Regions from separate parts of the Pseudoalteromonas sp. SR41-8 genome, predicted to be linked through region 3. Evidence: predicted binding sites of a transcription regulator. Region 3 holds the regulator's gene; each other region holds the start of a gene.

Region 1 (5,758 bases), on a different contig from region 3:
GAACTCATTGCAAACCAAAAATAGCGTTAGATACCACTACTATGCAAAAAACTATCCAACGTTTCTTTGACGCGGGTTTTTATAGTCATATCAATAGATGACTGAGGTGTTTTTACTTGGCAACCGCCGCGATCTAAAGTCGGCTCTGCAACTAACTGCCAATGGTTTTCAGCTAGTGCAGCTTCACCATAACTATTTTTAACCAGTTCAATGTCTTCAGGATGTAAATGAATACGCACAGTTTGCTGCTCATTGGCTAACGCATCGATACACTGCTTTAAACTTTGCAAAATGATTTCAGGGGAGGTTTTAATTTCTTGATAAACTAGCGCTTCGGTTAGCATTACGGTTAACTGTACAAGTTGCTTTTCGGCGTCATCATCGACTTTAGCTAATGGTGCTGACAAACTATCCAACAATGCTTTTAGACCCGTTAGCTGTTCTTCAATCAGTGGTTTTACTTCTTCTTGACCTTGTGTTTTACCAAGCTCAATGCCTTCTTTATAACCGGCTTCTTTTCCCTCACCTACGCCTTTTTCAAAACCATCAATATAACCCTGCTCGTGGCCTTGTTTTAAGCCTTCTTCGTAGGCATCTTGACGAATTCGTTCCAGCTCAGCCATTGTTAACGAGGGCAGCTCAGGCTCTTCGGGCTCTAGTGCTTGTTCACTTTCTTCAAGCTCTTTACGATATAAATCGGCCAGCGGTGTACCAAACGCCGTTGAACGACCATCGAATTTTCGAGTGTCTTGCGTAACATCTGGAATTGGCCAGTTTTCTAATAACTCATCAACTGCTTCACTGGCTCGTAAAGGACGACCTTGATATTGAGTAGGTTTGCTCATGGTTTACAAGAACTCCTCACCACCACCACCACCAAGCATAATTTCACCTGAATCAGCGAGACGACGTGCCGTAGATAAGATCTCTTTTTGCGCGGCTTCAACTTCGCTGATCCGCACAGGTGCCATTGCTTCTAAATCATCAGCAAGCATCTCTGCAGCCCGTTTTGACATATTGCCGAGGATTTTCTCTTTCAATGCATCATCAGTACCTTTGATGGCTTTCATCAGTACATCTTGTTGGACTTCTCGCAAGATAGCTTGAATACCACGATCATCAACATCCATTAAGTTTTCAAATACGAACATTAAATCTTGGATTTGTTGCGACATCTCTTCGTCATGCTCACGGATAGAATCCATCAACTGACCTTCAATATTAGTATCGAGGTAGTTCATGATATCTGCCGCCGCTTTCAAGCCGCCCATTTTTGCAGCTTGCGCACCAGCTTGTCCGGCAAATTGTTTTTCCATTATCTCGTTCAACTCTTGTAAAGCCGCAGGTTGAACTTCTTCAAGGTTGGCGATTCGCATGGTTAAATCTAAGCGCACTTTTTCAGGAAACTGCGCTAAAATTTCGGCCGATTGCTCAGGCTCCAAATACGATAAAACGATAGTTTGTATTTGCGGATGCTCATTGCGAATAATATTGGCAACCTGCTTTGAGTCCATCCATTTCAGTGAATCAAGACCCTTGGCACCAGATCCCATAACAATTTGATCTATCAGGCTTGCCGCTTTATCTTCACCAAGTGCCGCAGTAAGCGCTTTTTTGATAAAATCTTCTGATTGGAAGCCAATCGTACTAAAGCTTTGTATTTGTTCTATAAATAAATTGTGCACGGCACTGATTTTGGCTTGCGATAGATCATCTATCGCCGCCATTGCCATACCCACTTTTTGCACCTGTTTAGGTTCAAGGTGCTTTAATATTTGCGCTGCATCTTCTTCGGATAAGCTTAGCAATAAAATTGCGGCTTTATCTACACCGTCTAATTTATCAACATCAAACGCTGCTGGCAGTTGTTTTTGTTCTTGATCAGTCATCTTCAGTTAACCACGCTTTCACAACTTGTGAGGAGAGTTCTGGCTCATTTGCTACTAAGGCACGAACAGCTTTTAATAAGTCTTCATCGCCATGTAGGTCTGGTAACTGTAGTGTACCATCACTTGAGAAGCCAACCGAAGCAGAATCAAAATCTTTATTTAGCATATCTAGGGTGTTATCACCAATATCTACACCAGAACTAAGCGCATCATCATCATACTCTTCAAGGGTATCATCTGGGTAAATCAAGCGTTTCAGCATAGGTTTAACCACCGCCATGATTAGCACTATAATAACCAATGCGCCAAGCACTAAACGCACAACTTTCATAAACCAGTTTTGTTCCCACAGTGGCACTTCAATAGCTAAGTCCATCGGTTCACGTACAAACGGTACTGTCACTACTTCTAATGCATCACCACGCTGTAAGTCAAAACCCACACCACCTTGCAGTAAACGACGAATATTTGACAGTGCTTCAACTGAGCGAGGCTCCATAGTCGTTTCACCATTTTCACCCACTTTTGCCACATAATCGACTGCCACAGACACACTAATTCGACGAATAACACCACTTTGCTGACGTGTGTGGGAGATAGTAGTATCAAGTTCATAGTTACGTGTCGCTTCTTTGTGAGTGCGACTGGGTGATGAACCAGAGCCTGCACCACCTTGACCGGCAATTTCAGGAATATTTGAATCTGTTGGAGGCTGATTTGTCAGCGCGCCAGGAATACCGATAGCTAACCCGCCGATGTTGTTTTCTTCAAAGGTGGTTTCACTGCGTACCGCCGGTAAATCAGGGTTGTAGCGTTTTTGAGTTTCTTCAATCGCACTAAAGTCCATACTTAAATCGACTTGTGCAGTGTAGTTACCCATACCAATAACTGGCATTAAGATACCATCTATTTTATCTAGATATTCTTGTTCACGTTTACGTTCAATATCGTATTCTTTGCGTGAGCGAGCAGCTAACGCACTTTGCGATCCTGAATTAAGTAATCGGCCATTTTGGTCTGTTACAGTTACTCGTGACGGCTCTAAACCTTGCACTGCTGAACCAATAATATCAACAATGGCGTCCACTTCTTCACTACCGAGCATACGACCACGTTTTAAAGTTAATACCACTGTTGCGGATGGTTTTTTCTCACGACGAGCAAAAACATTTTCTTTCGGTATTGCCAATAATACTTTAGCACGCGTGACATTTTGTAGTTCCTCAATCGTACGCGCTAGTTGTTGTTCACGACCATGCTTTAAACGTTCACGCTCTAAACGCTGACTAACACCAAAACCCATATCTTGCATGATAATATCAGTACCCGAGTTCGGCGCTTGCTCAATACCTTCGCGGGTCATTAACAATTTAATATTTTGATATTCATTTTCAGGAACAGAAACCACATTGCCATCAAGTTGATAGTCAATTTTTTGTGCATCTAAAAAGTCGAGCGTTTGAATTAGCTCTTCCGTTGGCATTTTTCCAAGTGGACGCATATCTGGTTGACGTGCCCAAATAATCACAAAAATAGCAATCGCTAAACAAATCGCTAATGCAATAATTAGAGTAACCTGACGCAATACATCAACGCCGTTTAATGCACTTAAATAGCCTGACTTTTGTTCTTGTTGATCGTCATTATCAGTTTGGTCGATACCGCCGCCGGCCAAAGCAAGATCTGTTGATTGATTAGATTGCGCCACAATAATTCTCCACTACCTAGTTAAACAGGCATGTTCATGATTTCTTTATAGGCTTCTACAAGTTTGTTACGAACTTGCACCGTAGCTTCAAAGGCAACTGACGATTTTTGTGATGCGATCATTGCATCCGCTAATGACACATTTCGATCGCCCATTTCAACCGCTACGACTTTTTGTTTCGCATCAGCTTGAAGGCCATTCACTGTATTGAGTGCATCACTTAACAAATCGCCAAATTGGGCGCTCGAAGTAGGCTGCGCCTGCGTCGGTAATTTGTTTACTTGATTACTACGACCAGCTTCGAGAGCCATAGATTGCATTTCTTGAAATAATGCGCTGTTTTGAATTTTCATAATTGTCTCTGACGATGCAGTTTACTAATAACTTAATAAAGCACAAAGCATGCCAACTAATAAACCAATAAATATCAGAAACTTAAGATTTATTTTAGTTGTCAGAGTTTTGACAAGTTTACGCCCAGCAAGGCTGAGCGTAAATTAAATAGTGAAGGAAAACAAAAATTATAGAGGCTTAAGCAGGTAAGGTGATCCCCAAATCACGCATTTGAGCCAATTTATAACGTAATGTTCGTGGGCTGATCCCTAATGTTTCAGCTACATCTTTACGCTTGCCTTGACAACGATTTAGGGTTTCTAAAATAATTCTATGCTCTTTATCTTTAAGTTCATCTTTGTAACTTCCCGAATCCAAGCTTGGTAATTCTTCACGCAGCTGATTGCGTTGTGCTGTGGCTTTTATTGCTGGCGCTTGCAGATCATAATAAGCATCATTAGTTGGTGAACTTGTAACCGCCGAAGTAGTGCTTTCTGGTGCTGAATTAGCCGGCACTAAACTTGCTGATAAAGCCGCAGTTAGAGGAGTCTGGGTTAAATTTTCAATAAAAATAGCACTTTCGTCAATCATATCACCGTGGCGTAATATCAGCGCACGCTGGATCACATTATCCAGTTCACGCACATTACCTGGCCAAGTATGAGCTAATAATTTTTTCTCTGCCGGTTCGCTAAGTACAGCGATAGGCTCTTTGCTTTTATTGAGATGACGTTCAATTAAATGCTTTGCCAACACGACAATATCGCCTGGACGTTGACAAAGTGGACGCCACATCAACGGAAATACATTTAATCGATAATATAAATCTTCTCTAAACTGGTGCTTAGCCACAGCCTCTTTTAAATCACGGTTACTGGTAGCCAAAATACGCACATCCAGCTTAATAGTTTTGCGACCACCTAAACGTTCAACTTCGCGTTCTTGTAATACGCGTAGTAACTTAGCCTGTAGGCCTAAATCCATCTCAGTGATTTCATCAAGTAAAATTGTGCCACCTTGTGCTTGCTCAAATTTACCCGGACAAGCTTGAATCGCACCAGTAAACGCGCCTTTCTCGTAGCCAAATAATGTAGCTTCGAGCATATTTTCAGGGATCGCAGCACAGTTTATTGCGACGAATGGCTGCTCTGCGCGATCTGATTTATCATGGATAAAGCGTGCGAGTACTTCTTTACCTGAGCCACTAGGACCAAGCACCATCACACTGGCATCCGATTTAGCAACCCGACTTGCAAGTTCTAATAGCTGAATACTACTCGGATCAGCGACAATCGGCCCGTCAGTTTCTTTTTCTGGCTCAGGTAGATAGCGGCTTACCATATTAAGTAGCACTTCGGGCGCAAACGGTTTGGCCATATAGTCAATTGCCCCTAACCGCATAGCCTCAACAGCATCATCAATAGTCGCATACGCTGTCATCATTAAAACCGGTAGATCAGGGTAATTAAGATTAATGCTGCGCAGTAAATCAAGACCACTCATCGCGCCCATTTGCACATCGCTCACGACCAGCGAAAAGCTGTCTTTTTTAAGTAGCACCATAGCTTGCTCGGCACTGTCAGCCGCAACGCAATCTATTCCAGACATTTCAAGCGTATCAATCAAGGCTTCACGAAGCCCTGCATCATCTTCAACCACTAAAATCGTGTTGTTCATATTGCCTCCGCCGATGTTGACTTTGTACAAATAGGTAACAGTAAACTAAAGCAGGCTCCGCCTTGAGCATTGTTCGTTACTTCAACTCGTCCTTGGTGTGCATTTGCGACTGAACTAACCACCGCTAAGCCTAAACCTGTGCCTTGGCTTC
Region 2 (5,758 bases), on a different contig from region 3:
ATGCAGCAGTTTTTAAGTTTTAGCGCACCGGCGGTACTTACCGCGATTTGGGTACCTATTGTGTTTGTAACAGACGAGGGGATAAATTTAGATTGGCAAAACCCATACCTCAGTGCGGCAATAGCAGCTATTATTGTCGCATATAAAACGCATAACATTTACTACACAACACTGGTTGGTATGGGTTTATTTTTGATCTTAAATTAGCGCATTTGTAATGCGCTAAAAGTAGCCTTAAACGCTGGCTAATAAAATTGCACGACTCTTATCAAGCGTGACTTGCTCTCGCTCACCGAGTGCCGTCATCCCATGGCGCTCTAGTTGCGCAACAATTTTGTCTGCGACTTCTTCACCTAAGTTATAATCACTTAAACGCGTTGGCATATTAACACTATGAAAAAACGCTTCTGTTGCTGCAATCGCTTGCTCAATAGCCGTATCTTCATCGCTAATATCAAGGCCTAAAACACGCTCTGCGTATTGTAAGATTTTACCGCGCTTAGTGTCTTTTTGCTCCGCCATCATGCGCGGTAGTACAATTGCCAAGGTTTGTGCGTGATCAAGACCATAAACCGCTGTCATCTCATGGCCTAACATATGCGTTGACCAATCTTGTGGCACACCAGCACCAATTAAACCATTCAATGCCATGGTTGCTGACCACATAATGTTAGCGCGTACTTGGTAATTATCTGGCTCACTGAACGCTTTCGGTCCTTCTTCAAGTAAGGTCATTAAAATACCTTCAGCGAAACGATCTTGAAGTTTTGCACCTACATCATAGGTCAAGTATTGTTCCATGGTATGTACAAACGCATCAACAATACCGTTTGCCACTTGACGTTTTGGTAATGAGTAAGTCACCGCAGGGTCGAGTACTGCAAATTGTGGCTGTACTAATGGACTCGCAAAAGGCAGTTTATCGTGGCTATCAAGGTTTGAAACCACACTAAAAGAATTTGATTCAGAACCCGTTGCTGGCAAAGTCAATACAACACCTAATGCTATTGCTGATTTTACCTCACCGCCTTTAGCTAGAATATCCCATGGCTCGCCGTCATAATTAGCTGCTGCGGCAATAAATTTACTACCATCAATTACCGAACCACCGCCTACAGCAAGAATATAATCAACTTGCTTTTCTTTAACCAAAGCAACGGCTTTCATACATGTTTGGTAACTTGGGTTAGGTTCAATACCGGCAAATTCAAACCAAGTGTGTTCGCTTAACGCCGCAGCCACCTGATCATAAATACCATTACTTTTAATACTGCCACCGCCATAAGTAACAAGTACCTTTGCGTCTGCCGGGATCTCATTTTTGATTAAGGCAATTTGCTGTTCGCCAAAATGAATCTTGGTTGGGTTTGCAAAACTGAAATTTAACATGCTTGCTCCATTGCTTTGAGGTGCTCATTATTTAGTGTGAGCTAAAATTTGCTGACCACCTAATTGTAGGGATTTAAGCATTAATTTAAAGACTAAGCTCAGAGAATCACTTTTGCACAGCTGCAACAATAGATGGTATAAACTATAATTACTTAATATTTGAGAACTAAATTATGTGGCATGGCCTTGATGAATTTTTACATGTGGTTGAACATGGCAGCTTTACCAAAGCAGCCAAAGTCATGGAAGTATCAACTTCCCATATAAGCCGCCAAGTACAGCAACTTGAAAACCGCTTAGGCTCATTGCTATTTCAACGTACCACCCGAAAAATAAGCCTCACCGATGCCGGCCGCGAATATGCCGTAAAGCTCAAAGCAATTAAACAAGAGCTAATTGATGCTAATAATCAACTGCAAGGTGAGCAACGTAAACCCAAAGGGGTCATTAGAATTTCTGGTGCTGGTGAATTTGTTGCATGTCATGTAGCACCTAAAATTGTTGAGTTTGTAAAACGCTACCCTGAGGTCGAAGTAGATATGGACTTCAACAATCGTAATGTCGACTTAGTTGAAGAAGGTTTTGATTTAGCGATCCGTTTTGGCCGCATGCAAGACTCTAACTTAATTGCACGACCACTTAGCCCGCGAATCATGACTCTCGTTGCCAGTCCAGAATATTTAGCACATCACCCAACCCCAACTACGCCTCAACAATTAACCGCTCATAATTGCTTAATTGCCATGGGGAAACGTTGGCGATTTAATTTTGCCGGCGATATTAAAGAGGTAAAAGTTGCCGGCAACTGGCGCAGTAACCATCCGCGCGCACTATTATCTGCGACATTAGCAGGCTTAGGCATTGCCCATTTAGCCACTGATATTGTTGATAAGTATATTGAAAACGGGCAACTAATTACCTTACTTGATGAGTTTCAGGTAACAGACAATGCCTCTTGGTTAGTGTATCCACGTAAAGATTTAATGCCATACAGAGTGCGATTATTGATTGAACATTTACTCAAAAGCTTTAATCATGCAAGTTAAAATAAAATGGTCTATGCAATGTGATGATAATTTAAGCTGTATGTCTATCACAACTCAGGATAGAATTTAACAAACAACAATAACTAGAGAGCAACATGAACGACTTCTATCAACTTTCAGCCAGCAATTTGCAAGGCCAAAGCATTGATTTTTCAGATTTCGCAGGCAAAGTTGTGTTAATTGTCAACACTGCCAGTAAATGTGGCTTCACTCCACAGTACGAAGGTTTACAACAATTACATGCAAAATACGCTGATCAAGGGTTAGTAATTATTGGTTTTCCGTGCAATCAATTCGGCAAACAAGAGCCTGGCGGCGCAAAAGAAATAGCGCAAGGTTGTTTAATTAACTACGGTGTTGATTTTGTGATGATGAGTAAAATTGATGTTAATGGCGAAAACGCCCACCCCGTATTCAGGCATTTAAAATCAGCATTACCTGGATTTTTAACCCGCAAAATAAAATGGAATTTTACTAAGTTTTTAGTTGGCCGTGACGGCGAGGCAATTAAACGCTTTGCACCATTTACCAAACCGCAGCAAATCGAAGGTGCTATTATCAAAGCCCTTAAAAGCAGTAATATCTAAACTCTAAAAGCAATAAAGAGGCAAATTGCCTCTTTATTTAAATTATCTCTTAGTCGTTTAAATACTCATCTAAGTCATCATCGCCCAAGTTTTTACGCAAGCGTTTTTGCTCAAGGTAGTCTTCCAACTTTTTCTTAACCTTTTGCTTATTCTTGTCGTGTTGATTACGCCCGACCATTTCGTACTCGTCTTCAACAAAATCGTCATCTAGCGCATCGTAACTAAATGTCTTACCCACAACCCACTCCATAAAGTGTTTGAGACCAATTAAGGATTTTTATCACTATCATTGGTAAATTAAAAATGTTCAGCACTATTTCACCGTATGAAAAAGCACCAAAATAAAGCCATAACGCGATTCTAAAATAGTGTTATGTCGATATTGTGAATAAATAGCGCTAAATTTGAGTTCTGGAAAGTGAGAGTTTTTTATCGAAACGATAAGTATATTTTATGTATCAATGTAAATTAGTCAAAATGACTAAAAAATGGCTTTTTTATAACATCCTAATACAATTTAAAAATAGTAAAAAACAATTAACCCTTTGTTTTTATTTACTAATAATTATTGGCACTAAACTTGATATGTATTAAATACGTTAAATGCGTACTGGTCATAATCAACAAATTAGCAGGAAATAAAAATGAAAAAATTACTATTAATAAGTTCTTTATTCATTGCCACAGGGGCAATGGCACACAATGACAATGAGACGAATATTTCTTTTAGCGGCGACACATGTGACGTTGAATTTAAAAATGATGTGCGTATTAAGCCAAATGAATTAGAAATTTTTACAGCTGATAACCACACTATGACTTTTATAAATAGTGGCGAGTTAATGATTGATGGCCAAACTTTGACACTCAACAGTCAACAACACCAAGCTATCAGTAATTATTCAGACAGTCTGCGTAGCCAATTACCAGAAGTCGCGAACATTGCTCTTGAAGGCGTTAAAATTGCCGGGGTCGCCATTGAAGAAGTCGCCAATGCATTTAATATCGATGGCCTAGATAGCATTAATGAATTAATGGCTGATATTCAGGTAGAAGTACAAAACACCTTTTACCAACAAGGCGCTTTTGTAATGGGCCAACAAAGCTTTAGCCAATTTGGCGAAAACTTTGAAAGCCAATTTGATGAGCAAATAGAAAGCGCTGTACAAGCTGCGATGATGCAATCGATGGGTAGTATTTTAATGGCTGTAGGTTCAGAACTAATGGGCTCTGGTGGCGATATGCAAGCCTTTGAACAACGCATGGAAAATATGGGAGCTGAAATTGAAGCCAAAGTTGAGCAACAAGCTAACCAACTTGAAAAACGCGCTGATGCACTGTGCGGTAATTTTTCAACCATTGCTGATCAAGAGCAACAATTAGTTAAACTAGTTCCAGAATTGAAAGACTACCAATTATTTAGTTATAAACAAAATAACTAACTTGAACTCAGGTTCTAAACGCTAAAAGTTTGATATCCCTTTAGCAGCACTCTTTTTTAAAGGTGCTGCTTTTTTATGCCATGCTATTTCTTCGCTAAATGCACTAACTCACCTAGCTTTATAATAGCTTGTTCAATTTTTTCACCCCATGGCAAACCATAACTTAATCGAATACAACTGCGATATTTATTAGTGGCTGAAAAAATATAGCCAGGAGTAATGCTAATGCCACTTTCTAATGCCAGTTGAAATAGTTTTACACTATCGTAAGCCGCACCTAAATCAATCCAGATCACACATCCGCCTTGCGGATCGCTGATCCTAGCGGTACTCGGAAAGGCCTGTTGTAAACACCAGATCATTCGTTCTTTATTAGAACGTAGACGCTGTCGCAGTAGTTTTATATTACGATCATAATCACCACTAACTATAAATTCATATAACGTCCATTGATTGATCAATGAAGTAGAACAACTCAATGCACGCTTATAGCGACGCGCTTTGGCAGCAAACTTTCCGGCAATCAACCAGCCAACACGATAACTCGGCGCCGCAGTTTTAGAAAACGATGCACAGGTTAATACCAACCCTTTTGTTGAGTAAGCCTGAGCGGGTGTACCGCGCTGCGGGGTAAAATGTAAATCACCATACACATCATCTTCAATTAGCACCACATCTTGAGATTCCAATAACTCTACTAATTGTTTACGCTTATGATCAGGCATAAAACTACCCACAGGATTATTGATCGAAGTAGAGAACACACAGGCTTTAATATCGTGATCATGTAAAGCCTGGCTCAGATCATCAAGCCAGATCCCATCATCAGGACACAGCGGGATCTCGAGCGCCTTGAGGCCCAGGCTTTCGATCAATTCAATGATACCAAAATAACAAGGTGACTCGATCGCCACCACATCACCTACTTTAGTGACACATTTTAGCGCGATCGCCAGTGCTTCTTGAGCACCGTTGGTGATCACAAGTTCTTGCGAGTCAACACCAATGCCAAAATCTAAATAACGATGGATTAACTGCTTTTTCAATGGTGCAAAACCATCCATCGCACCATAATTTATGGCGCGACTGCCGGCAATCGACATAACCCGGCGCATCGTACGACTTAGCATTTTATCAGTTGGAGCGGCAGCAACAGGATTAGCAATGCCAAACGGTACGACATCGGCTTGATGAATTGCATCATACACTTGCTCAATTAATACCTGCATGTTGACCGAAACTGGCTCACGATTGAGTTTAACCCGCTTTGGCCGCGCTAACTGGGTATGTGCCG
Region 3 (5,758 bases):
TTAATACTAAAGATGGTTTTGGTATCAAAGCACTGATCAATAGCGGTTTTGAAGTTGCCGTGATCACCGGTCGTCATTCACAGATAGTTCAGCAACGGATGACTAGCCTGACAGTACCGCATATTTACCAAGGTCAAGAAAACAAGTTGCAAGCTTATCAACAGCTCAAAGATAAATTGCAGTTAACCGATGAACAAATCGCTTACATAGGCGATGACGGACCTGACTTGCCGGTAATGGAATTAGTTGGTTTTGCGGTGGCAGTAAATGATGCTCACCCTTTGATCAAGCGAGTTTCACATTATACAACCATGCTCCCTGGTGGTTTTGGAGCGGTGCGTGAACTCACTGATTTATTAATGCTCGAAAATGGTAAATCATTAACTAGCGAAGGCACAAGCTCATGAATAGTGCGCGTTTAATATTATGCGTATTATTTGTCGGCTGTATGGTATGGCTGTGGTATCCGTATTTTTATCAAAGCACTGCCATAACACAAAACCAAGAAGATATAATAGCAAAACCTGATTATACTGCGGTGGCATTAAAACAAACCGCGTTTGATGAACAAGGTAAAATTAGCCACAAAGTAACAGCTGCAAAAATGGAACTTTACCAACAGTTAGGGTTTACTTACTTTGAACAACCTATTTTTACACTCTATAATCAACAGCAAACGTGGCAAATTAATGCCGATGAAGCCACCCTATATGAAAATCATCAATTAATTTTAGAAGGTAATGTGGTTGCTAAAAACCTGACCAATAATGCCATGATTGAACATATAAACGCAGATAATATTCAGGTTGATATTGAACTACAAACCATGAGTTCAGAACAACCAGTTGAATTAATCGGACCAAATTTAAAGATCACTGGGCGCGGCCTCCATGCCGACTTAAAAGCCGAAGTGGTAGAACTAATTAACCATACGCGAACCATATATTATGACCAATAAATTTGCTCACTTGCTTGTGATACCAAGCTTATTCATTGCCTTTGCAAGCTTTGCTGAAAATACGGCACCACCTGCGGATCAAGTCTCTATCAGTGCTGAAAAGCAGCTTGCCCAACTGAAAGATAATATCGGTATTTTTGAAAAAAATGTTGAAATCATTCATGGTAACCGCCGTATCAAAGCGGATCGACTTGAAGTCCATAAGCGCGAAGATTTAGGCAATAACAAACAATTGCTTGTTGCAACTGGTAACCCTGCTTACTTTGAAGAAAAACAAACTGATGGCACAATAATGAGCGCCAGTGCTGATGAAGTCCGTTACGATGTCGCCAAGCGCTATTTAACGTTAATTGGTAATGCACAAGTCACTCAAGCAGGTCAAAAAATTAATGCCAAAAGCATTACCTATGATATGGACCAACAGCTGATCAGTGCTGAAAAAGGCGCAAGCTCAAACGATCGCGTACACACTATTTTGGTACCTGTTGACAGTAAAAAAGACAAACCTAAAGGGCAGCCATGAGTATATTAAAAGCTGAATTTTTAGCAAAAAGCTATAAAGGTCGCCAAGTTGTAAAAAGCGTGGGTTTAGAAGTTAGCGCAGGCAGCATTGTTGGCTTACTGGGTCCTAATGGCGCAGGTAAAACCACCACTTTTTATATGATTGTGGGTTTAGTACCTAGCGACAAAGGTAAAATAAGTATTGATGATAATGACATCACTTTACTGCCAATGCACAGTCGCGCACGGTTAGGGATTGGCTACTTACCACAAGAATCATCCATCTTTCGTAAGTTAACTGTTTATCAAAACCTGATGGCTATTTTAGAAACTCGTAAAGAGCTGAATAAACAAGCCAGAGAAGAAGCACTAGACAGCTTACTTGATGAGTTTAGCATTCAACATATTCGCGACAGCCAAGGTATGGCATTATCTGGTGGTGAACGTCGTCGAGTTGAAATTGCACGCGCTTTAGCCGCAAATCCAAAATTTATCTTACTTGATGAGCCTTTTGCTGGCGTTGATCCTATTTCAGTGTTAGATATAAAGAAGATTATTGAACACCTTAAAAACCGTGGTATTGGCGTACTTATTACCGACCACAATGTACGAGAAACCCTTGATGTTTGTGAAAAAGCCTACATAGTTTCTCATGGGGAGTTAATTGCATCAGGTACCCCTGAGCATGTACTTGCCGACCAAACAGTCCGCGATGTTTACCTGGGCGAGCAATTTAGGCTATAAAGCCACGCTCGGCTAAGTATCTGCTAGACTTAACGATGATAACAATAAAAGGATTGTTAGAGATACATGAGGCAATCACTCCAGCTGCGCATGGGCCAGCAACTTACAATGACACCACAGCTGCAACAAGCAATTCGCTTATTGCAACTCAGTACATTGGATCTCCAGCAAGAAATTCAAGAAGCACTCGACAGCAATCCATTGTTAGAGCTAGAAGAGCATGAATATTCAGACGACACGGCTGGTAAAAACGAACAAAAACAAGACAACGATGACTTAACTGTTAGTGCATCAGCAGACGACAAGCCCAGCGAATATGAACAAGAAAGTAGCGAAGCATTAAGTAAAGAGACTTTAAGTGACGAAATGGCTATGGACGTCACCTGGGACGAATACATGAGTGCTGCGCCAAATACGTCATCCGGCCCAATGCCTGAAGATGAGTCAATTTATCAAGGTGCTTCAACTGAAACCCTGCACGAATATCTGATGTGGCAATTACAGCTCACACCTTTTAGTCCAACCGATGAAGCTATTGCCATTGCGATTGTTGAAGCTGTTGACGATTCAGGTATTTTAACCTTGAGCTGCGAAGACATCGCAGAGAGCTTAAATCAAGGTAATAACGAAGAAGAAATCGAACTAGACGAAGTGCAAGCAGTGTTAAAACGCATTCAGTTATTTGACCCTGTTGGTATTGCTGCGCGCAGCCTACAAGAATGTTTATGTATTCAATTAAATCAATTTGATCCTGCAACTCCTTGGATTAGCGAGACTAAAATGATTTTAACTGATCATATCGATTTATTAGCTAGTCGTGACTATCGCACTTTGATGAAAAAGACTAAGCTTAAAGAAGATGAGCTGAAAGAAGTAATGACATTGATCCACAGCCTTAATCCAAAGCCTGCGGATACTATAGTACGCGAAGAATCAGAGTATGTTATACCTGATGTTTCGGTGAAAAAAATTAAAGGTCGCTGGGTGGTTGAACTTAATCCAGACAGCATGCCAAAAATTAGAGTGAACAGCCAATATGCGGCAATGTCACGCTCAGTAAAATCAAGCACTGACAGCCAATTTATACGTTCGCATTTGCAAGAAGCTAAATGGTTTATTAAAAGCCTAGAAAGTCGTAACGAGACGTTACTCAAAGTAACTAACTGCATTGTAAAACAACAGCAGGGATTCTTTGAGCATGGCCCTGAAGCAATGCGACCTATGGTACTAAACGACGTTGCTGAAATGGTTGAGATGCACGAATCAACAATATCTCGCGTAACGACACAAAAGTACATGCATACCCCCCGTGGTATTTTTGAGTTAAAGTATTTTTTCTCAAGTCATGTAAGCACTGAGAACGGCGGCGAATGCTCTTCGACAGCTATTCGAGCATTGATCAGAAAATTGATCAGTGCAGAAAACTCAGCGAAACCATTGAGTGATAGTAAGATTGCAGATATATTGGCAGAGCAAGGTATCAAAGTAGCTAGACGGACTATTGCAAAATACCGCGAGTCGCTGGCTATTCCACCGTCAAATCAACGTAAAAGTTTGATTTAAGGCGTAAAATCACAAGAGGAAAATGCTTATGCAACTAAATTTAACTGGTCGTCACGTAGAAATTACTGATTCATTAAGAGACTATGTAAACAATAAGTTTGCCAAGCTTGAAAGGCATTTTGATCATATCAATAATGTCCATGTTATTCTTGATGTAGAAAAACTAAGCCAAAAAGCAGAGGCCACATTACATGTCAGTGGCGCTGAATTATTTGCCTCGACTGAGCACCAAGACATGTATGCAGCTATTGACGGACTAATCGATAAACTTGATCGTCAAGTAATTAAACACAAAGAGAAGCACGCTCGACACTAACACTATGAAATTAAGCTCACTTATTTGTCAGGACTGCAGTAAAGCTGCGGTCCTTTTTAATAGCAAAAAACGGATCATTGAATTTATAAGCCAATTGGCTCATGAACAGCTCCCTCAGCTATCACAACAAGAAATCCTCAACGCACTACTATCGAGAGAGAAACTAGGTAGTACCGGTATTGGTCGTGGTATTGCTATCCCTCATGGCCGTATGAGTGGTGTTGAAAACCCGCTAGCAATAATTTTAGTGAGTGAATCACCGGTTGATTTTGATGCGATTGATAATCGCCCAGTTGATATATTTGTAGCCCTCATCGTACCAGATGGTGACAGCCAACTTCATTTGAAGACGTTAGCCACAATTGCTGATAAACTCAATAACAAAGATTTTTGTAAACAACTACGTAGCGCAAAAACAGACCAAGATTTGTATCATGTAATTGCAGCTCAATCGTAGTCATACCAATTGTATTGAATTAGAGAGTAATTATTGCAACAGGAAAATAGCTCTAGAACAAGGTGGAAATTATGAGATATAGTTGTTCTATATAAATAATTTTAAACAAAGTTAGTGGGTTATTTAACAAGCAAGAATGAGCATGTTTTTAATAAAATTGGTATTAAATGAAGGAGAATTTACATGGAGTTAATCATCATCAGTGGGCGTTCTGGCTCAGGTAAATCTGTTGCTTTACGTGTAGTAGAAGATCTTGGCTATTATTGTGTAGATAATATTCCAGTTAACTTATTACCGTCATTAGTACGCAGTGTCTCTGATAATTACGACAAAATTGCCGTCAGTATCGATGTTCGTAATTTACCGAAAGAGCAGGAAGAATTTAACGACATTCTTGAATACTTGCCTGGTTTTGCAAATCCGACGCTATTTTATTTAGACAGTGATGATCAAACCCTGATCAAACGCTTTTCTGAAACCCGCCGCTTACACCCATTATCTTTGGATTCTTTGCCACTGGATTTAGCCATCAAGCAAGAAAAAGTGTTGCTTGATGTATTAACTACTCGTGCTGATTTCATGCTTGATACCACAGATCTCAGTGTCCACCAGCTTGCTGAGTCAATCCGTGAAAAGATTTTAGGGAAAAAAGATAAAAAACTAATCATCACCTTTGAATCATTTGGTTTTAAGCATGGTATTCCAAAAGAAGCCGATTATGTATTTGATGCACGTTTTTTACCTAATCCACACTGGGAGCCTGAGTTAAAACCGCTCACAGGCCTGGATCAACCAGTAAAAGATTATTTAGCCAGTCACAGTATCGTGCAAAAATTCACTTGGCAGATCCAAACCTTTGTACAAACTTGGTTACCGCACTTAGAACGTAATAACCGCAGTTACTTAACAATTGCTATTGGTTGCACCGGTGGTCAACATCGCTCAGTTTATCTAGCGCAAACTATAGGTGAAAGCTTCTCGATGAGCCACAGTAATGTGAAAATTCGCCATCGTGAACAAGAATAACAACTCACGTTTACAGTAAGGAATGTTGATGCGCTTAGAAGATACATTTTTAATAAAAAACAAACTCGGTTTACATGCTCGCGCAGCCAGCGTATTAGCGCAATTAGCTGTGCAGTTTGATGCCAGCATCACACTTCATCAAGATGACAAACAAGCCGCAGGCGATAGCGTACTGGGCTTAATGCTATTAGAA
Region 4 (5,758 bases), on a different contig from region 3:
CAGCGGCATTTTATCTTATTCGTGATGGCCATATGAGCGCTGAAAATATTACCATTTTGGAAGAAATGGATATTGAAGGCGGTTCAATGGATGGCGCGGGTAACCCTGAAGACGGCTATATTATTCGTGGTGGCCGTGAAATGAACTGGAATTACGACACCTTGTGGGATCTGTTTCAAGACGTTCCCGCTGTTGAACTGCCCGAAGGCTATTCTGTGCTTGATGAGTACCGTTTAATTAATGATAACGACGCTAATTACTCACAAGCCCGTTTAATAAATAAATGCGGTGAGATACTCGATGCAAGTGACTTTGGCCTGAATAAAGCCCAGCAATGGGAGCTGATCCGTTTAATGCTCAAGCGCAAAGAAGAGCTTGACGATCTCAGCATTGAAGACTATTTCAGCAAAGGTTTTTTACAAAGCAATTTTTGGTTTTTATTTCGTACTATGTTTGCCTTTAAAAATTGTCATAGCTTGTTAGAAACTAAACTGTATTTGCATCGCTTTCTTGATTCTATTGATGGCTTTGCCGACATGTCTGTTTTACTTTTTCCGAAATATAATCAATACGATACCTTTATTAAACCGCTTGCTAATTTATTACGAGACAAAGGCGTAAATTTTCAATTTGCAAGCCGTGTAAACGATCTGGATATAACATTTACTGGTAATAAAAAAACCGTAACGGGGATCCATGCCACTGTAAAAGGTGAAGCACAGCATATTAACGTTGCTTCAGACGATTTAGTTTATGCACTAACGGGTTCAATGACAGAGCATACAGCTTATGGCGACATGCAAAATGTGCCCGAACTGAACTGTGAAAAACATGATCCCGGCGAAAATAGCGGGTGGAATTTATGGAAAAACCTCGCGAAGAAATCAGCTGTTTTTGGTAAACCCGAAAAATTTTATGGCGATATTGATAAGTCTATGTGGGAGTCAGCCACACTGACTTGCAAGCCATCCCCACTTATAGATAAGCTAAAAACATTATCAGTAAACGATCCTTACTCTGGTCGCACGGTAACTGGCGGCATTATTACTTTTACAGACTCTAACTGGCTATTGAGTGTAACGTGTAACCGCCAACCTCATTTTCCAGATCAACCCGATGATACGTTAGTACTTTGGGTCTATGGTTTATTAATGGACAAACAAGGTAATCGTATCGTTAAAACAATGCCACAATGTAGCGGTGAAGAAATAATTACGGAGCTTTGCTACCATTTGGGCATTGAACAGCAGCTTGATGAAATCATTGCCAATACCAAGATACGTACAGCGCTAATGCCTTATATCACAGCTCAATTTATGACTCGTGCAGCTGGTGACAGACCCACCTCAGTTCCTGAAGGTTGTACAAACTTAGGTTTGATTGGTCAATTTGTTGAAACCCACAACGATATTATATTCACGATGGAAGCCTCTATTCGTACAGCACGTATTGGGGTATATAAGTTACTTAATATCCCTAAACAAGTGCCCGACATTAGCCCAACCCAATATGATATTCGTAACCTAATTAAAGGAGCTAGAGCGCTCAACAGCGGCAAGCCCTTTATTGGCGAGCGGTTATTACACCGCCTGCTTGATAAAACCTACTTTGCTCATATTTTACCGCCATTACCAGAGCCAAGTAGTAAAGAACAAACCCATTTTGAAGCAGAAATGCATGAGCTACTGGGCAAAGGCAACTCGGCGATACATAAATTTTCAAACTGGGTTGGTACACTAAGGGATAATTTTTCGCATAAAGATAAATAATCTGAGCTTCGGAGAGTAAATATATCTCCATTGGCTATTAATCTAAACCAGCTGATGACCAAGCTAAAAACTATTCCTATACAAAAAACCAAAGCCTTGATCTTGATAAAGTGCAATAAGAAAAAATAAGGCTAGAATGATTAATAATATGAGCTCTGGATAATCCATCTATCTCCAGTAGCTATTTTAGTAAACCTTTTAACCAAAGTTCTAGTTAGTGATTTCACGGGAGCCAAAATGAGCCAAACAGTTGCAGATTTAATGACATCAGATCCATTTGCCGTAAGTGCAGAAAACACCCTACACGACGCACATAATCTAATGAAGGAAAAAAATATCCGCCATATTCCGGTAATTGATAACAATGGCGAACTAGTGGGTATGTTGACACAAAAAATCATGATTGCCCAAGTGATGAATATTATGGCTAATTACAGTCCTAGCGCACTTGAACGAAAGGAAAAACAAACGAAAATACACACTATTATGGCAACCGATTTTGCCACTGTACTAGCAACCCAACCACTGCAAGATGTTGCTCGGTTTTTTGTTGATAACCGCCATGGTTGCATGCCTGTGATCACTGAAAAAAATAAACTCGTGGGTATACTTACCTCGTCCGACTTTGTGCGCCTAGCGGCTGCTTTATTATCTTAATGCAAGGTGATAATAAGACCGCTATCCGTATAAAATGAATATAAACTCGTATAATAGTGTATGCCAAGTAGTCATTGGCACACACTACAGCCAGCCTTTGTGTTTAAAAAATAAATAAGGGGCAAAGCCCGATAGCAACATAATGCCAATTGCAAATGGGTAACCCCATTCCCATTGCAGCTCAGGCATTATATTAAAGTTCATCCCATATACACTGGCTACTACGGTAGGTGGTAAAAAAACCACCGAAGCAATAGAGAAGGTTTTGATAATTTGATTTTGTTCAATGTTAATAAAACCTTGTGTTGAATCCATCAAAAAGTTCACCTTATCAAACAAAAAGGTACAGTGAGACATTAGCGTATCTATATCAAGTACAATTTCTCGTAGTGATTCGCGATCCTCATTTTGTACACCTAAACGACGTATTAAAAACGAAATATTGCGCCGCGTATCCATTAAACACAAACGCACTTTCCCATTCGCATCCTCTAAACGCGCGATACGACTGACCGCTTCTTCTAGATCAGAGTCATCTTCTTCTAGTACATATGCACTGAGCTTCTCTAACTGATGATGCATATCCTCGAGCATATCAGCATGGTTTTCGACTTTTTGATCGAATAATGTAACCAATAACTGTTTTGGCGTATCACACATTACTTGACCTTTACGTGCTCTTAAGCGTAACAATCGAAAGTCAGCCAGCTCGTCATCGCGAATGGTCAGCAAACAGTTATCCTGTAGTAAACAGGCAACTGTTACCGTATTAAAACGTCCTTCATTGGGCGACATAAACAATGCATGCACATGCAAGCCTTCATTGTCGATAAAACATCGCGATGAAGCTTCAATCTCTTGCACATCCCCTGACTCAGGAAAAGTTATATTGAGCGTTTTTGCGAGCGTATTTCGCTCATCTTCCGTTGGGTTGATTGTGTCAATCCAGTGTGCATTTCTGATTGATACTTCAAGAGAGGTATCGGATGAAGGCTCTAACTCTTTGATCACCCCCTGCTCGATAGAAAAAAATCTCAACATGCACTTCTCCTTTAATAACAAGATGAGTTGAGTATATGTAAGTGATGATTAATCAACAATGACAATACACTCCTGCATCTCAGTTATTATTAATAGTAAGCAATTCGCTAACACGTAACAGCACCTTTTGTTTTGCAGATTTTACAAAAAAGTGCATATTTTTCATGGCATATCAAAGAAAGCTTTCATCCCCCTCCTTTGAAAAAAATACAAAACATTAAATATCAGCAACTTAAAAAATAATTTTTATCGGCACAACCATTGCTTTATATAAACTAACGCATGTTCATAGACTTTATTAGACGCTGTGAACATTCCTTATAAATCAGGAGGAATAATGAGTAACAATAACGAAACAAACAAAATCGCTGAATTTACTGCCCCAGGTATGAATGAAGAATCTGCAAAAAATACCATTGCTACACTTGATAACCGCATGGTCGCACTGATCGATTTACAATTGACTCTAAAACATATTCATTGGAATGTAGTTGGCCCAAATTTTATTGGCGTGCATGAAATGCTCGACCCTCAGGTTGAAGTGATCAGAGCAATGACCGACACCATCGCCGAGCGAATCGCTACGTTGGGCGGAGTTCCAGTTGGTACTCCAAAATCGATAGTTGATCGTCGTTCATGGCAAGATTACTCAATTGGTAAGGGCTTGGTAAAAGATCACTTAGTTGCGCTTGATAAAGTATATAATGGGATTAATGGCGATCACCGAAGTGCGATTGGCAAGCTATCAGAGCTCGATCCGGTATCTGAGGATATGCTAATTAGCCAACTTGCCGATTTAGAACAGTTTCAATGGTTTGTGCGTGCACACTTAGAGTCGTCAACGGGCAAACTCAGCAGCTAATCTAGCGGTTTTGTGTTCAGTTTAAACTGACTAATTTATATTTAAAGTCAAAGATCGGGCTATTTAAAGCCTGATCTTTATTTATTACTGATCAACAATAATATCGCCACTTTTTGTTTATATTAGATCTTAAACTGACCTACTAAATTGCCTAAACTCTCCCCTCGACCAGCTAAGTGATGACTAACTGATGAGGTTGTTTTAATTGAACGTGTTAGCTCATTAACGATTTCTTGAATCGCAAAAACGTTACGGTTAATTTCCTCAGTTACACTACTTTGCTCTGTGGCAGCTGTAGCTATTTGCGTGCTCATATCGTTAATTGTGGTAACCGAGCTGGTTACCGCCCCTAAACTTTCAGAAATTGCGCGAGATGACTCAACTGAGCGATTGCAGCTTTGCTGGCTTGCCAACATTGCCTTTACCGCTGCTGTGACTAGCGTATGTAACTCATTAAGCATTTCATTAATCTCTAACGTGCTCTCTTGTGTACGACTGGCTAAACTTCTCACTTCATCAGCTACAACCGCAAAACCACGGCCTTGCTCGCCAGCCCTTGCAGCTTCAATAGCCGCATTAAGGGCCAATAAGTTAGTTTGCTCAGCAATGCCACCGATAACACTTAATACACTGTTAATTTTTTTAGATTGTTCACTTAATGAATTAACCTGTTCAGCAGCTTGATTAATCTCACTCATTAAATTTGAAACTTCTTCTAAAGAAACATCTACACATTTTTGAGCATTGGCAACATCTTGCGTGGCTGACTGGGTTGATACCGCCACTTGTGTGGTATTTTGCGCGACTTCCTGAGATGTTGCTGACATTTCGGTGATCGCCGTTGCTACCAGCTCAGTTTCATGATTATGGTTTACTAACTGATTTTCAATTAACTGTGTTTGTGTATTGATATCATTTGATGAATCTTTTACATCACGAGTTACATCTGCCACATTGGTGATAATGCTATGTAGTTTACTAACAAACACATTAAATGAATTACCCAATTGACCAATTTCATCATTACTATGCACTTCTAAGCGCTTAGTCAGATCACCTTCGCCTTTTGCTATATCATCTAAGTTTTGCACCATATTTTGGATAGGCTTTACCATATTGTTTGCCGCAATTAAGGCAAAAAACACCGTCAACATCACCCAAAATAATGCAATTAATAACAGGGTCGTTACTTTTTCATTCATATGAGCTTGTATTGTTGCTTGGTACTTTGTTAGCTCAGCTTCGATATCATCCATATAAGCGCCCGTTCCTAGCATCCAATCTGTACCAGGAACCATCGCTGCATAACCCATTTTTTCAACTAACCCCGTTGTATTAGGCTTTTGAAAATCATAATAAAAAGCACCGCCACCTTGTCTTGCTTGCTCAAGTAATCCAACAATTATTTTTTTACCATTGGGATCGGTCA

What was found. The regulator sigma-54, encoded in region 3, starts transcription at its own class of promoters, with help from an activator protein. The targets are predictions, from matches to a motif close to GTTGGCACGNNNNTNGNNT.
Region 1: the regulator sigma-54 is predicted to act here: its motif matches at 3,989-4,007, upstream of fliE (flagellar hook-basal body complex protein FliE).
Region 2: the regulator sigma-54 is predicted to act here: its motif matches at 3,590-3,608, upstream of H5162_RS07105 (YggN family protein).
Region 4: the regulator sigma-54 is predicted to act here: its motif matches at 3,716-3,734, upstream of dps (DNA starvation/stationary phase protection protein Dps).

The regions. Positions count from the first base shown of each region.
Region 1 covers NZ_JACJEE010000010.1:111,415-117,172, forward strand. Annotated here, with positions in the region: gene fliI (flagellar protein export ATPase FliI) at 1-8, opposite strand, end outside; gene fliH (flagellar assembly protein FliH) at 27-845, opposite strand; gene fliG (flagellar motor switch protein FliG) at 849-1,889, opposite strand; gene fliF (flagellar basal-body MS-ring/collar protein FliF) at 1,882-3,597, opposite strand; gene fliE (flagellar hook-basal body complex protein FliE) at 3,618-3,950, opposite strand; gene H5162_RS09040 (sigma-54 dependent transcriptional regulator) at 4,129-5,607, opposite strand; gene H5162_RS09045 (PAS domain-containing sensor histidine kinase) at 5,604-5,758, opposite strand, start outside.
Region 2 covers NZ_JACJEE010000007.1:137,076-142,833, reverse strand. Annotated here, with positions in the region: gene H5162_RS07130 (AzlD domain-containing protein) at 1-207, shown strand, start outside; gene H5162_RS07125 (iron-containing alcohol dehydrogenase) at 235-1,389, opposite strand; gene H5162_RS07120 (LysR family transcriptional regulator) at 1,563-2,435, shown strand; gene H5162_RS07115 (glutathione peroxidase) at 2,531-3,022, shown strand; gene H5162_RS07110 (PA3496 family putative envelope integrity protein) at 3,072-3,260, opposite strand; gene H5162_RS07105 (YggN family protein) at 3,667-4,464, shown strand; gene H5162_RS07100 (PLP-dependent aminotransferase family protein) at 4,548-5,758, opposite strand, start outside.
Region 3 covers NZ_JACJEE010000033.1:12,731-18,488, forward strand. Annotated here, with positions in the region: gene kdsC (3-deoxy-manno-octulosonate-8-phosphatase KdsC) at 1-407, shown strand, start outside; gene lptC (LPS export ABC transporter periplasmic protein LptC) at 404-958, shown strand; gene lptA (lipopolysaccharide transport periplasmic protein LptA) at 948-1,481, shown strand; gene lptB (LPS export ABC transporter ATP-binding protein) at 1,478-2,203, shown strand; gene H5162_RS17620 (RNA polymerase factor sigma-54) at 2,270-3,766, shown strand; gene hpf (ribosome hibernation promoting factor) at 3,795-4,082, shown strand; gene ptsN (PTS IIA-like nitrogen regulatory protein PtsN) at 4,087-4,539, shown strand; gene rapZ (RNase adapter RapZ) at 4,723-5,565, shown strand; gene H5162_RS17640 (HPr family phosphocarrier protein) at 5,594-5,758, shown strand, end outside.
Region 4 covers NZ_JACJEE010000005.1:125,287-131,044, forward strand. Annotated here, with positions in the region: gene H5162_RS05465 (oleate hydratase) at 1-1,769, shown strand, start outside; gene H5162_RS05470 (HPP family protein) at 2,007-2,426, shown strand; gene corA (magnesium/cobalt transporter CorA) at 2,511-3,467, opposite strand; gene dps (DNA starvation/stationary phase protection protein Dps) at 3,805-4,329, shown strand; gene H5162_RS05485 (methyl-accepting chemotaxis protein) at 4,452-5,758, opposite strand, start outside.